DNA from 3 places in the Microbacterium sp. A93 genome. Region 2 is predicted to be linked to each of the others. Evidence: predicted binding sites of a transcription regulator. Region 2 holds the regulator's gene; each other region holds the start of a gene.
The links. Region 2 encodes HspR, which represses chaperone genes until heat shock. Its sites were predicted from a motif close to AAGTTGAGTCNNNNNGACTCAACTT; they were not measured.

Region 1: ACSU1G_RS22520 (ATP-dependent Clp protease ATP-binding subunit) is a predicted target of HspR. The motif match lies at 2,115-2,139, and genes of this name have one in related genera.
Region 3: dnaK (molecular chaperone DnaK) is a predicted target of HspR. The motif match lies at 2,483-2,507, and genes of this name have one in related genera.

Annotation. Positions count from the first base shown of each region.
Region 1 covers NZ_JBPXMT010000009.1:297,744-302,021, forward strand. The annotation lists gene ACSU1G_RS22520 (ATP-dependent Clp protease ATP-binding subunit) at 1-2,086, opposite strand, end outside; gene ACSU1G_RS22525 (cold-shock protein) at 2,421-2,624, shown strand; gene ACSU1G_RS22530 (XRE family transcriptional regulator) at 2,724-3,041, shown strand; gene ACSU1G_RS22535 (phosphodiester glycosidase family protein) at 3,137-4,278, shown strand, end outside.
Region 2 covers NZ_JBPXMT010000011.1:180,689-184,966, forward strand. The annotation lists gene dnaK (molecular chaperone DnaK) at 1-33, shown strand, start outside; gene ACSU1G_RS25600 (nucleotide exchange factor GrpE) at 36-680, shown strand; gene ACSU1G_RS25605 (DnaJ C-terminal domain-containing protein) at 688-1,677, shown strand; gene ACSU1G_RS25610 (heat shock protein transcriptional repressor HspR) at 1,711-2,139, shown strand; gene ACSU1G_RS25615 (GntR family transcriptional regulator) at 2,270-2,938, shown strand; gene ACSU1G_RS25620 (HpcH/HpaI aldolase family protein) at 2,902-3,732, shown strand; gene ACSU1G_RS25625 (tripartite tricarboxylate transporter substrate binding protein) at 3,871-4,278, shown strand, end outside.
Region 3 covers NZ_JBPXMT010000014.1:146,664-150,941, reverse strand. The annotation lists gene ACSU1G_RS29190 (MMPL family transporter) at 1-1,644, shown strand, start outside; gene ACSU1G_RS29185 (Dps family protein) at 1,745-2,275, opposite strand; gene dnaK (molecular chaperone DnaK) at 2,656-4,278, shown strand, end outside.

The DNA of each region.
Region 1 (4,278 bases), on a different contig from region 2:
GCCGGCCGTCGTCCAGGACCTGCAGCAACAGGTTGAACACGTCCGGGTGCGCCTTCTCGATCTCATCCAGCAGCACCACCGAGTACGGGCGGCGGCGCACGCGCTCGGTCAGCTGACCCGCCTCGTCATAGCCCACGTACCCCGGAGGGGCACCGACCAGGCGGGAGACCGTGTGGCGCTCGCCGAACTCGGACATGTCGAACCGGACCATCGCGTTCTCGTCATCGAACAGGGCATGCGCCAGGGTCTTGGCCAGCTCGGTCTTGCCCACGCCGGTGGGACCCAGGAACAGGAAGCTGCCCACGGGCCGCGAGGGATCGGCCATCCCGGTGCGGGAGCGGCGGATGGACTTCGCGATCGCCGTGACCGCGTCATCCTGACCCACCACCCGGGCATGCAGTTCCTCTTCGAGACGGGACAGTCGCGACTTCTCAGCCTCCGTCATCCGGGCGGCCGGGATACCGGTGGCCCGGGAGACCATCTCCGCGATCGCCTCCTCGTCCACCACACGGTCGGCGTCGTCAGCGGCCGCCGGGCGGGCCAGTGCCTCGGCCAGCTGCTCGCCGAGCCGGTTCGCCTCGTCGCGCAGCTCGGTGGCCCGCTCATAGTCCTCCGCATTGGCCGCCGAGTTCTTCTCGGCCTCCACGTCCGCGAGCTGGGACCGCAGCCCGTCCACATCCGGCACCGGGCCGGCGTCGGGCACCGGGCCCCGCTTCAGGGACAGCCGGGCCCCGGCCTGGTCGATCAGGTCGATCGCCTTGTCCGGCAGGAACCGGTCCGTGATGTACCGGTGTGAGAGCACGACGGCGGCGCGCAGCGCCTCGTCCGTGTACCTCACCTGGTGATGGTCCGCGTAACGCCCGGCCAGCCCCTGCAGGATCTGCACGGCGTCCTCCACCGACGGTTCGCCGATGGTGACCGGCTGGAACCGGCGCTCCAGGGCGGCGTCCTTCTCCAGGGTGCGGTACTCCCTCAGGGTGGTGGCACCGACCAGGTGCAGGTCCCCGCGGGCCAGCCGCGGCTTGAGGATGTTGCCGGCGTCCATGCCGCCGGATTCACCGGAACCACCTGCGCCGACGACCGTGTGCAGCTCGTCGATGAACACGATGGTGTTGCGGTCCTCGGTGATCTCGTCCATCACCGTGGTCAGCCGCTCCTCGAAGTCACCGCGGTAACGGGTGCCGGCCACCATCCCCGGCAGGTCCAGGACGATCACGCGCCGGCCCTTCAACTGTGTGGGCACCTCGTCCGCGACGATGGCCTGCGCCAGGCCTTCCACGATCGCGGTCTTGCCCACGCCGGCCTCACCGATCAGCACCGGGTTGTTCTTGGTGCGGCGGGCCAGGATCTCTATGGTCTGCTCGATCTCCTCGGCGCGGCCGATCACCGGGTCCAGGCGGCCCTCGCGCGCCTCGGTGGTCAGGTCGAGGCCGAACTTCTCCAGCATGGAACCCTCCTGGTTGCCCTGACCGGGCTGTTGCGGCTGGCCCGGTTGTCCGGGCTGCTGAGGGTTGGTTCCTGGCTGACCCTGCTGGCCTTGCTGGCCCTGCTGTTGGGCGGCGGCCTGCAGTGACTGCGGCGTGATGCCGGCCTGGGCCAGCAGCTGGCCGGCGGGGGCATCATGGTTGAGCACGAGCGCGAAGAACACGTGCTCGGGGTCGATGTACGTGGAGCCGAACGCGCGGGCCACCTGGTAGCCGTCCAGCAGCACCTTCTGGGCGGAGGCGTTCAGGGACGCGGCGCCAGCGCCGGTCCCGCCGCCCTGCTGCTCGGCCGGGGCGGGCAGTCGGTCGTCGACGGCGGCGATCACCTGCTGCGGGTCGGCGCCGGTCTGGCGCAGCGCGGCAGCGGCGGGGTCCTGACCCAGCAGGGAGCGCAACAGGTGCAGCGCGTCCACGTCCTGCTGGCCCCGTTCCAGGGCGAACTGCGCGGCGGCGGTGACCACGTCATGGGTGCGCTTGCTCAGCAGGCGCGTGAGGTCCACGGGCCGGCCCTGCCGGCTGGACCGCTGACCCTGCAGGTAGCGGGTCAGGAATTCATCGAAGGAATCGCCGTTCGAGCCGGCGGGGCCGAAGAATGCGGGCATGAGGTCCTCCTGGAGGTGTCTTTCATCAGAGTTGAGTGTGTTCAACTCAAGTAACGACGATGGTCTCCGGATTGTTCCCGAGGTGTCAAAAACCTGCGTCTGGGTCACTCAAGTCTGGACGGGGAGGACTGCTGGAGGGGGTGTGGTTGAGCAGGCCGCTCCGATGCCGTACAGTAGTCACCAGAAGTAGTTGTAGTTGTTGCAGTAAGTCCGTCCTCACTACGGACCGGGCGGCCCTTGGGCCGGCTGGGGCGTTGGGTAGCGGTATGTACACACCGCTTCGCCCCCCGCTAGAACACTGGCGGGTTTACACCCCAGTAGAAAAGAGGCCACCATGGCCACCGGAACAGTCAAATGGTTCAACGCTGAAAAGGGCTTTGGATTCATCGCCCCGGACGACAACTCCGCAGACATCTTCGTGCACTTCTCCGCCATCGAAGGCGGGGGCTTCAAGGAGCTCCAGGAAGACCAGAAGGTCGAGTTCGAGGCCACTCAGGGCCAGAAGGGCATGCAGGCCTCTTCGGTCCGCCCGCTCTGATCTGAACAGATCGATCTGAAAAGATCCTAGAATAAACCGTTCTCCCCTCGGGGAGGGCGGTTTTTTCTTGTATCTGAAGCTGTGGGAGATGATGGGACCATGGCTGACCACGACTTCATCATCCCCGCTGACCTCGCCCGCGCCGCCCGAGCCCTGACCCAGGTGTCCTACACGCTGGTGGCCAAGGTGGCCGAGCTCCAACCCGAGCGCGTCCGCGCCTACGAGCACGGCCTCGGGACCCTGGACGCCGCCGAGAGCCAGCGCCTGCGCGAGGCACTGGAGCACTTCGGTGCCGTGTTCATCGCGGAGGACGAGGAATCCGGCTACGGCGTCCGCCAGAAGTACAACAGCGTGAAGACCCAGCGTCTGGAGACCTGGGAGGGCGAGGGCGGCCCGGCGTACGAGGACGACATCTAGGGGACCTCTCTTGAGGGTGAACACTCGTCGACTATTCGACGAACTGCCCTGAGTCTGCGCCATCGGCTCCACCGCCGCGGCCTACCTTGGACGCCGTGACTACTTCCACGCGCCGCACCGCCATCCGCACGCTGACCACTGCCGCACTCTCCTGCGCCCTGCTGACCTCTGGAGCCGTTTCCGGCTCCGTGGCTGCGACTCCCAGTCCGGCCGCCGAGCACGAACCGAGCGGCGCCGCCGGGACTCTGGGGTCCGCCGAGTCCGAACGGCAACTGGCCCGAGGGCTCACCCACGAGTCCATGATGCTGGGCGATGCTGAGGCCCGGTACCACTGGACCGTCCAGGTCACCCTGCCGTCCGGCGAGGAGGGGGTGCGGGATTCGCAGCTGGCCAGCCGCGCGACGGCGCAACGGCTGGCCGCCGAGCTGCGTGAGGTGGGTCAGGACGCTACGGCAGAGGCCGTCGTCGCCGACCGGCTGGCCGATGCGGGCGGCTACCTGGGCCACCGTGTCCGGGTGGGTTCCTTCGTCACCGAGGCTGAAGCCGCAGCGGCCAAAACCGAGCTGGGTGAGCTCGGTTATGCCGGTGGCACGTGGTACGAGGGCTGGGACGGGGGCCAGCCGGATGCCCTGGACGGCGGGGGACCCGTCGCCGTGGACGTCCTCACCCTCGACCCTCGGACGTTCAAGGGGACGGTGACCGGATCCTTCGGCACCGACCTGGAGAACACCGAGACCACCTCGGAGCTGGCCGAGGGGGCCCTGGCCGGCGTCAACGCCGGGTTCTTCGTCTACGATGCTGCGCACGGGGCGCCGGGCGATCCGGCCGGCGCGGCCGCCTACAACGGTGAGATCCTCAGCGAGACCGTGGGCGACCGCCCCAACCTGGTGATCGACCACCGTTCCGGACGCGCCTCCATCCAACGCCTGACGTGGGAAGGCAGCATCTCCGCCGGGAGGAGGGACCTCGCCCTGGACGGTATCAACCGCGTCCCCGGCACGATCCGCAACTGCGGCGGCACCGGCGACCTGCCCACCGATGCCCCGAAGCATGACGCCACCTGCACTGACGAGGACGAGCTGGTCGTGTTCACGGAGGAATACGGTGTCTCCACCCCCCAGGGCGAGGGGCTGGAAGTGGTCCTGGACCGCCGGGGGAAGGTCGTGGACGTGCACCGGCAGCGGGGCGTGGAACTGGGCGAGGGGCAGTACTCCGTGCAGGCGACCGGGGACGACGT
Region 2 (4,278 bases):
GAGGTTGTCGACGACGAGGACGAGAAGAAGTAGCCATGACGAAGAAGAACTTCGACGACAATGCCGAGGTTCCTGAGGACGAGGGGTCGGATGCTGCGGCATCCGGCCCGTCGCCGCAGGAGAACCCTGATTCTGCTGAGGCTGCCGCCGCAGAGGGATCCGACGGATCGATCACCGACCCTGTCGAGGGGCTCACGGTCGACGACATCCTGAACGCAGAGCAGACCGACGAGGCAGCAGCAGGTGACGCGGCGATCGCTGATGCGGAGTCCGCTCTGCTCAACGACCTCAAGCGACTGCAGGCGGAGTACGCCAACTACCGACGACGCACAGAAGAGCAGCGGCACGTCGAGATCGCGCGTGCCAAGGGTGAGGCTGCCAAGGGGCTGCTCCCGGTGCTTGACGATCTCGACCGTGCCACCCAGCACGGCGACCTTGTCGAGGGCACGCCCTTCTTCGTCATCGGCGAGAAGGTGCGCACCGTTGTGGAGCGCCTGGGTGTTGTCGCCTACGGTGAAAAGGGTGAAGCGTTTGATCCGCAGCACCATGAGGCGATCTTCCAGCAGCCGACCCCGGGGGCTACGGCCTCGACGATCCTCGATGTCGTCGAGGTGGGCTACCGCCTCGGTGACGTCGAGCTGCGTCCGGCGAAGGTCGTCGTCGCTGTTCCTGCAGAGTAGGTGATCGATGGCCAGCCAGGATTGGTTCGACAAGGACTTCTACAAGACGCTCGGCGTCTCCAAGGACGTCGCTGATGCGGATCTGAAGAAGACGTACCGCAAGCTGGCGCGTAAGTATCACCCGGATTCCAATGCGGGGGATGCGAAGGCGGAGGCGAAGTTCAAGGAGGTCAGCGAGGCGTACTCGGTGCTCTCCGACGCGGAGCAGCGCAAGGAGTATGACGAGATCCGGGCCATGGGCTCCGGCGCGCGTTTCACTTCGGGCGGTGGCGGTGCGGGTGGCTTCGAAGACGTGTTCAGCCGATACGGGCAGCAGGGTCGTGGTCAGAGCAACGCCGACTTCGAGGACATCTTCGCGATGTTCAACCAGGGGCAGGGCGGCAGCGGCTTCGGTTCCGGGCGCTTCGGACAGACGAGCGGTGGATTCCGCGGCCGCGGCGGCCCTCAGAAGGGCACCGACGTCACCGCACGCACCACGCTTGACTTCGCCACTGCCGTGCAGGGTGAGACGATCACCCTGCAGGGCGAGGACGGCAAGCCGTTCAAGGTGAAGATTCCTGCCGGTGTCGCTGACGGGCAGAAGATTCGCCTGCGCGGTCGGGGTCGTCCGTCGCCTGATGGCGGCGAGAGTGGCGACATCGTCGTGACGATCAAGGTGCGTTCGCACCCGGTGTTTACGCGTGATGGCCTGAACCTACGCCTGACCGTGCCGGTCAGCTTCACAGAGGCGACTCTCGGCGCGACCATCGAAGTGCCCACTCTCGGTGGGGACGTGGTCAAGCTCCGCGTTGCACCAGGCACGCCGTCCGGTCGCATCCTGCGGGTCAAGGGTCGCGGCGTGAGCACGGCGAAGGGCACCGGCGATCTGCTCGCCGAACTGCAGGTCGCCGTTCCCACGCATCTGGATGCTGCGGCGCGCGAGGCGCTCGAGAAGTTCCACGAACTGGAGCCGAAGGAAAACCCGCGCGCGGAGATGATGGCGAAGGCGCAAGCCTGATGATGACGAGTTCGAGTCGCGGAGGTGATCGCAGTGGTCGAGGATGAAGATGCCCCGGTCTTTGCGATCGCCGTCGCGGCCGAACTTGCAGGCATGCACCCGCAGACACTGCGCCAGTACGACCGCATCGGGCTGGTCGTGCCCGGCCGCACGCGCGGTGGCTCCCGCCGCTATTCGGCGCGGAACATCCAGCAGCTTCGCGAGGTCGCCAGGCTCGGCGCCGAGGGCATGAGTCTTCCCGCCATTGCGCGGCTGCTTTATCTCGAGGACGAGGTGCGGATGCTGCGCCACCGAGTCCTCGAACTTGAAGGGGCCCTGCGCTCCGAGCGCGCGAACCGCCCCGGCGTGCGTGTTTTCGCCGCCGGTGCGAGCGGAGTGATCCCGGTTCTCAGTGGCCGCCGTATCCGTCGGTCGACCGATGTCGTGTTGTGGCGGCCGCGGCGTCCCGGCGACGAAGAGTGACTGACAACGGCCGTTCCGCGTCTCGATATCGCGCTCGCAGGGCATATTGGGGTAGCCTGATCCCACAAATGTTAACTGTAGACATTTTGTCAGCGGGGCGGAGAGCAGTGTGGCCACCAGACTTCAACCGGTGAAGGTCGTGCGCGAAGCGCTCGGAACCCAGGTTGCGAACCACATTCGCGATGCGATCGTCCGAGGCGATCTCGAGGCGGGTGAGCGCCTGGTTGAGACGGAGTTCGCCGATTCCCTCAATGTCAGCCGTGGCCCGGTGCGTGATGGTTTCCGCATCCTCGAGGCCGAAGGTCTGATCGCCAAACGGGGTCAGGGTTACCTCGTTCAGAGCCTCGACGAGCGTGACATCCGCGAACTCTATTCGCTGCGCAGTGCGCTGGAGTCGCTGGCGACATCGATGACCATGGCGCTGGAGAAGACTCCAGACCTCGGCGCGATGCGTGCGGTCGTCGAGGCCATGGGCAAGGCTGCGGATGCCGGCGACTCGGACGAGTTCGCCCGCGTCGATGTCATCTTCCACAGCATGCTGTGCGATCTTTCCGGTCACCGCCGGCTTGCCGCTGTGTGGCGTCAGTATGAGCCGATCACCATGGCGCTGCTGCGGGTGACCGTGCTCGTCGACGATGATCTGCACGTCACGACCGCGCGCCACGCGCTTTTGATCGACCTCATCGAGGGCGGCGACAGCGCGGCAGTGCTCGCCGAACTGGAGGATCACCTCGACGGTTCGCGTGAGCGGATGCTGGAAGCGTGGCGCACCTCTGCCGCGCGGCAGACGACGCCATGACCGTGCCCGCCTCCGGGCCCGCCACTAAGGCACTCGACAAGGCCACGTTTCGAGAGCGGCTTAACGCGCGGCGCGAGATGAGTGGCGCCTGGGTGTTCCTCGATGACGCCGTCACGGCCCAAGTGATGGCGCGCGCAGGGTTCGACTTCATCACGATCGACCTTCAGCACAGCTACTCGACGATGAGCTCTGCGGATGCCCTGGTCGAGGCCGTGCGGCAGGGCGGAGCGCCGGCGATCGTGCGCGTCCCCTGGAACACCCCCGACCTGATCATGCGGTCACTCGACCTCGGCGCCGATGGAGTGATCGTGCCAATGGTCAACAGCGCGGCCGAGGCCGAAGCTGCCGCCAGCGCGTGCCATTACGCGCCGCGTGGGACGCGCAGTTGGGGTCCGCTGTGGCAGGGAGTGCATGAGAGCTTCCCCGATCACGAAGAAGGCGATCGCGCGGCAGCCTGCATCGTCATGATCGAGACCGCCGCGGCGTACGCCGACATCGATGCGATCGCCGCAGTTCCGGATGTTGATGCCGTGTACATCGGACAGAACGATCTCTCGCTCAGTGCCGGACTCGGCCGCCAGACATACGCGGAGTCTCCGCAGATGCACGCGATGATCGAGCGCATCATCGAGCGCAGTCATGCCGTCGGGACCGCGGTGGGCCTCGACTGCGGCGGTGCCGACGCGGCGCGCTACTGGCGTGAGCGCGGCATCGACTTCGTCATCGCGGCAAACGATGTCGCGCTGCTGGGGCAGGCTGCGGCGGCGGCTGCCGCAGATCTCCAGAAGCGCTGAGCCGCGGCATCCGCGGGTTCCTTCCGTATGCCCGCACGCATGTGTTCACTGTTGACTGTCAACAGTGAACACTGCTACGCTCGGCCCCGTCAGTCCCTAACTGCACTCAAGACAACTCGCACTCAAAGAGGAGCAAAGATGCCTATCAAGCGCATGAACCGCGTGCTGGCAGCCGCCGCGGTTTTCACCACAGCAGCACTGGTTATGTCCGGATGCACGAAGGTCGATGAGGGTGGCGACGCCGCATCGTCCTTCCCCGAGAAGGACATCCGCCTGATCATCCAGGCCAACCCCGGGGGCGGCTCTGACCTGTCTTCGCGCGCGCTCGCCACCCAGCTCGAGGGCATCCTCGATGTCAGCGTGATCCCGGAGAACATGCCGGGCGCTGCGGGTGCGCTCGCGATGGAATACGTCGCAGAGCAAGACCCTGATGGCTACGTCATCGGCTTCGGTCCGGTCGAGATCGCCATGCTCAACACCACGCAGGACGCGAACGTGCTGCCGGAGAACTTCGACCTGCTCGGCCAGATCATGCTGGCGCCAGGC
Region 3 (4,278 bases), on a different contig from region 2:
CTCAACGGCCAGTCCCAGGGCATCCTGTCCATCCTCGTGATCGGCGCCGCCACGGACTACTCTCTGCTGATGGTGGCCCGCTACCGAGAGGAGCTGCGGCAGCAGCCGCGGGCGTTCGGTGCCCTGACGTCCGCCTGGCGGGGATCCTTCGGGGCCATCACCGCCTCGGCGGCCACCGTGGCCGTCGCCCTGCTCTGCCTGCTCGTCTCCGACCTCAACTCGAACAGCTCGCTCGGCCCGATCGCGGCCGCCGGCATCGTCCTGGCCTGGGCGGCCACGCTGACCTTCCTGCCTGCCGTGTTGTCCCTGACCGGGCGGGTCGCCTTCTGGCCGTCGATCCCGCGCGCCGGTGTCCAGCTCAAGACGAAGAAGGCCTTCGTGCAGCCGGTGGACGCCTCGGGTGCCCCTATCAAAGGCCTCGAGGAGAACCATGGCGTGTGGAGCCGGGTCGGCTCACTCGTGGCGCGCAGGCCTCGCGCCGTGTGGTTGATCACCGCGGCCGTCCTGGCCGCCGGGGCCATCGGGGCCACCCAGCTGCAGGCCAGCGGCGTGTCCCAGACCGATGTCATCCTCGGGGATTCCGATGCCAAGGCCGGCCAAGTCATCCTCGAGGACCACTTCGATGCCGGTACCGGTTCCCCGGCCTCCGTCATCGCCCCGGCAGACCTCGCCGACGAGGTCCTCGAGGCCGTCGAGGCCAGTGCGGGCGTCGGCTCCGCTTACCTCACCGCCGAGGGCGGCGCTCCGGCCGGTACCCCGGACCCGGAGGCGGTCGAAGCCCTGCAGGAGCAGGCCGCTGCCGGCCAGCCAGGGGAAGGCGGGGCCCCCGAGGACGCGGCCGGCCCACCGGCCGGAGCGACCGATGGCTCCGGCGAGGCTCCCGAGGGTGCCGGCGGACCGCCGTCGGGCCTCCCGGACGACACCCCGACCCTGGAGCCACAGGAGGTTGACGGCCGCGTCTACCTTCAGGCGACCCTCGAGGACGCGGCAGACTCCAAGGAGGCCGAGCAGACCATTGTCGAGCTGCGCGAGATCCTCCATGGGATGGACTCGGAGATCCTGGTGGGGGGCACCTCCGCCACCGCGCTGGACACCAACACCACGGCCCAGCAGGACCTGCGCACCATCATTCCGCTCGTGCTGCTCGTGGTCTTGGTGATCCTGATGATGCTGCTGCGCTCGATCGTCGCCCCCGTGCTGCTGGTGCTGGCTACCGTACTCAGCTTCGGCACCGCCATCGGCGTCTCAGCGCTGGTGTTCAACGGGGTGTTCAACTTCCCGGGCGCCGACCCCTCGGTACCGCTGTTCGGATTCGTCTTCCTCGTGGCACTCGGCGTGGACTACACGATCTTCCTGATGACCCGGGCGCGGGAGGAGGCCGTCCTTCAGGGCACCCGCGCCGGCGTGCTCAAGGCACTGACCGTCACCGGCGGCGTCATTACCTCCGCAGGAATCGTGCTGGCGGCGACCTTTGCCGCACTGGCTGTCATCCCGCTGATGTTCCTGGTGCAATTGGCCTTCATCGTGTCCTTTGGAGTGCTGCTAGACACGTTCCTGGTGCGCTCGCTGCTGGTGCCGGCACTGACCTATGACATCGGCCCGAAGGTCTGGTGGCCGTCGAAGCTGTCCCGTGCCGGTCGGTAGGCCTCGCATCCGGTGACACAGCAATCGTGCCGGGTCACAGTGATCATCACTGTGACCCGGCACGATTGGTTTGGCGGCTGTTTGAGGAGCCCCTGCTGACTCAGTTCTTGTGCTTGAGCTCACCGGAGGCATTGGACAGGAACGAGCGCAGGAACCACTGGAACAACTCGAGCTCGCGGGTCTGTCCCACGAGCAGGTCCTCGGCCATCGGATCCAGCTTGCCGGCCTCCTCGATGGCGTTGCGGTGGTCCGCTATGACGCCGTCGTAGACCTTGTCCAGGGCGGAGATGTGGGTCAGGGTGTCGGCGCGGCCCAGGGAGTAGTCCTCCCAGGTGCGCTCGGAGGTGATGGCGCCCGGGGTGCCCTTCGGGGACAGTCCCATGGTGGCCACGCGCTCGGCGGTCTCGTCCACGAAGCCGCGGACCACGTCCACCTGCGGGTCGAGCATCTCGTGCACGGCGATGAAGTTGGGGCCGACCACGTTCCAGTGGGCGTGCTTCAAGGTCAGGGCCAGGTCGTTGAGGGCGTGCAGGCGCATCTGCAGGATCTCGGCGACGCGGTGGCCGTCCGCTACCTCCAGGCCGGGAACGGTGTACTTCGCGGTGGTGTCCTTGGTGTCTTTGGCTGCCATGGTGACTCCTTCGTGTGGTGTCCCTGCGGCGCGGAATGGTGGGTGTCGCATGCGCCGCGGTGTTGATGGTCCCACCCAACCACCACATTAGTTTCCTCGCAAGGAAACTTAGCCTTGCCTTAGTTATTCTGAGTAGCTCAAAACAATGGGCGACGCCGGCCGGCCGGGAATGATTTCAGAGTCATCGGAGTTGTAACGGGTGATGCAAACATGAGTCGGGTCGACTCAAGGCAGATTGACAGGGAATGCCCCGCCATGAAACCTTGAGTCTTGAACGCTCAGGTGACCGGATCGCAGGATTTCCTGTAGCCGACCCGGCCACCGCGTAGCGTCCGGCTCTTGCAGCCTGAACCAATCGTCCGTGAAGGAAGGAACAGCTCATGTCCCGTGCAGTGGGAATTGACCTCGGTACCACCAACTCCGTCGTATCCGTTCTGGAGGGTGGCGACCCGGTCGTCATCGCCAACGCCGAAGGATCCCGGACCACCCCCTCCGTGGTGGCCTTCTCCAAGTCCGGCGAGGTGCTGGTCGGCGAGATCGCCAAGCGCCAGGCCGTGAACAACCCGGAGCGCACGCTCTCCTCCGTCAAGCGCCACATGGGCACTGACTGGTCCACCGAGGTGGACGGCAAGAAGTACACCGCGCAGGAGATCTCCGCCCGCACGCTGATGAAGCTCAAGCATGACGCCGAGGACTACCTGGGTGAGAAGGTCACGGACGCGGTCATCACCGTGCCGGCCTACTTCAACGACGCCGAGCGCCAGGCCACCAAGGAGGCCGGCGAGATCGCCGGCCTGAAGGTCTCCCGCATCATCAACGAGCCCACCGCGGCCGCGCTGGCCTACGGCCTGGAGAAGGGCAAGGAGGACGAGCTCATCCTGGTCTTCGACCTCGGTGGCGGCACCTTCGACGTCTCCCTGCTCGAGGTGGGCAAGGACGAGGACGACTTCTCCACCATCCAGGTCCGTTCCACCGCCGGTGACAACCGCCTCGGCGGCGACGACTGGGACCAGCGGGTCGTCGACTGGCTGCTGGCCCAGGCCAAGTCCAAGGGTGCCGACCTGTCCAAGGACAAGATCGCCCTGCAGCGCCTGAAGGAAGCCGCCGAGCAGGCCAAGAAGGAACTCTCCTCGGCCTCCTCCACCAACATCTCCCTGCAGTACCTCTCCGTGACGGCGGACGGACCGGTGCACCTGGACGAGCACCTCTCCCGCGCGAAGTTCCAAGACCTGACCTCGGACCTGCTGGAGCGCACCCGCAAGCCCTTCGAGGACGTCATCAAGGAAGCCGGCGTGTCCGTCAAAGAGATCGACCACGTGGTCCTCGTGGGCGGTTCCACCCGGATGCCCGCGGTCGCCGAGCTGGTGACCGAGATGACCGGCGGCCAGGAGCCGAACAAGGGCGTGAACCCGGACGAGGTCGTGGCCGTGGGCGCCGCCCTGCAGGCCGGTGTGCTGGCCGGTGAGCGCAAGGACGTGCTGCTGATCGACGTCACGCCGCTGTCCCTGGGCATCGAGACCAAGGGTGGTGTGATGACCAAGCTCATCGAGCGCAACACGGCCATCCCCACCAAGCGGTCCGAGACCTTCACCACCGCCGAGGACAACCAGCCCTCCGTGTCCATCCAGGTGTTCCAGGGCGAGCGCGAGTTCACCCGGGACAACAAGCCGCTGGGCACCTTCGAGCTGACCGGGATCGCCCCGGCACCGCGCGGCATGCCGCAGGTCGAGGTCACCTTCGACATCGACGCCAACGGGATCGTCCACGTCTCCGCGAAGGACAAGGGCACCGGCACCGAGCAGTCCATGACCATCACGGGCGGCACCTCGCTGTCCAACGAGGACATCGACCGCATGGTCAAGGACGCCGAGGCGCACGCTGACGAGGACAAGAAGCGCCGCGAGGCCGCCGAGCAGCGCAACCAGGCCGAGCAGACCGCGTACTCCGTGGACAAGCTCCTCAAGGACAACGGGGACAAGCTGCCAGAGGACATCAAGACCGAG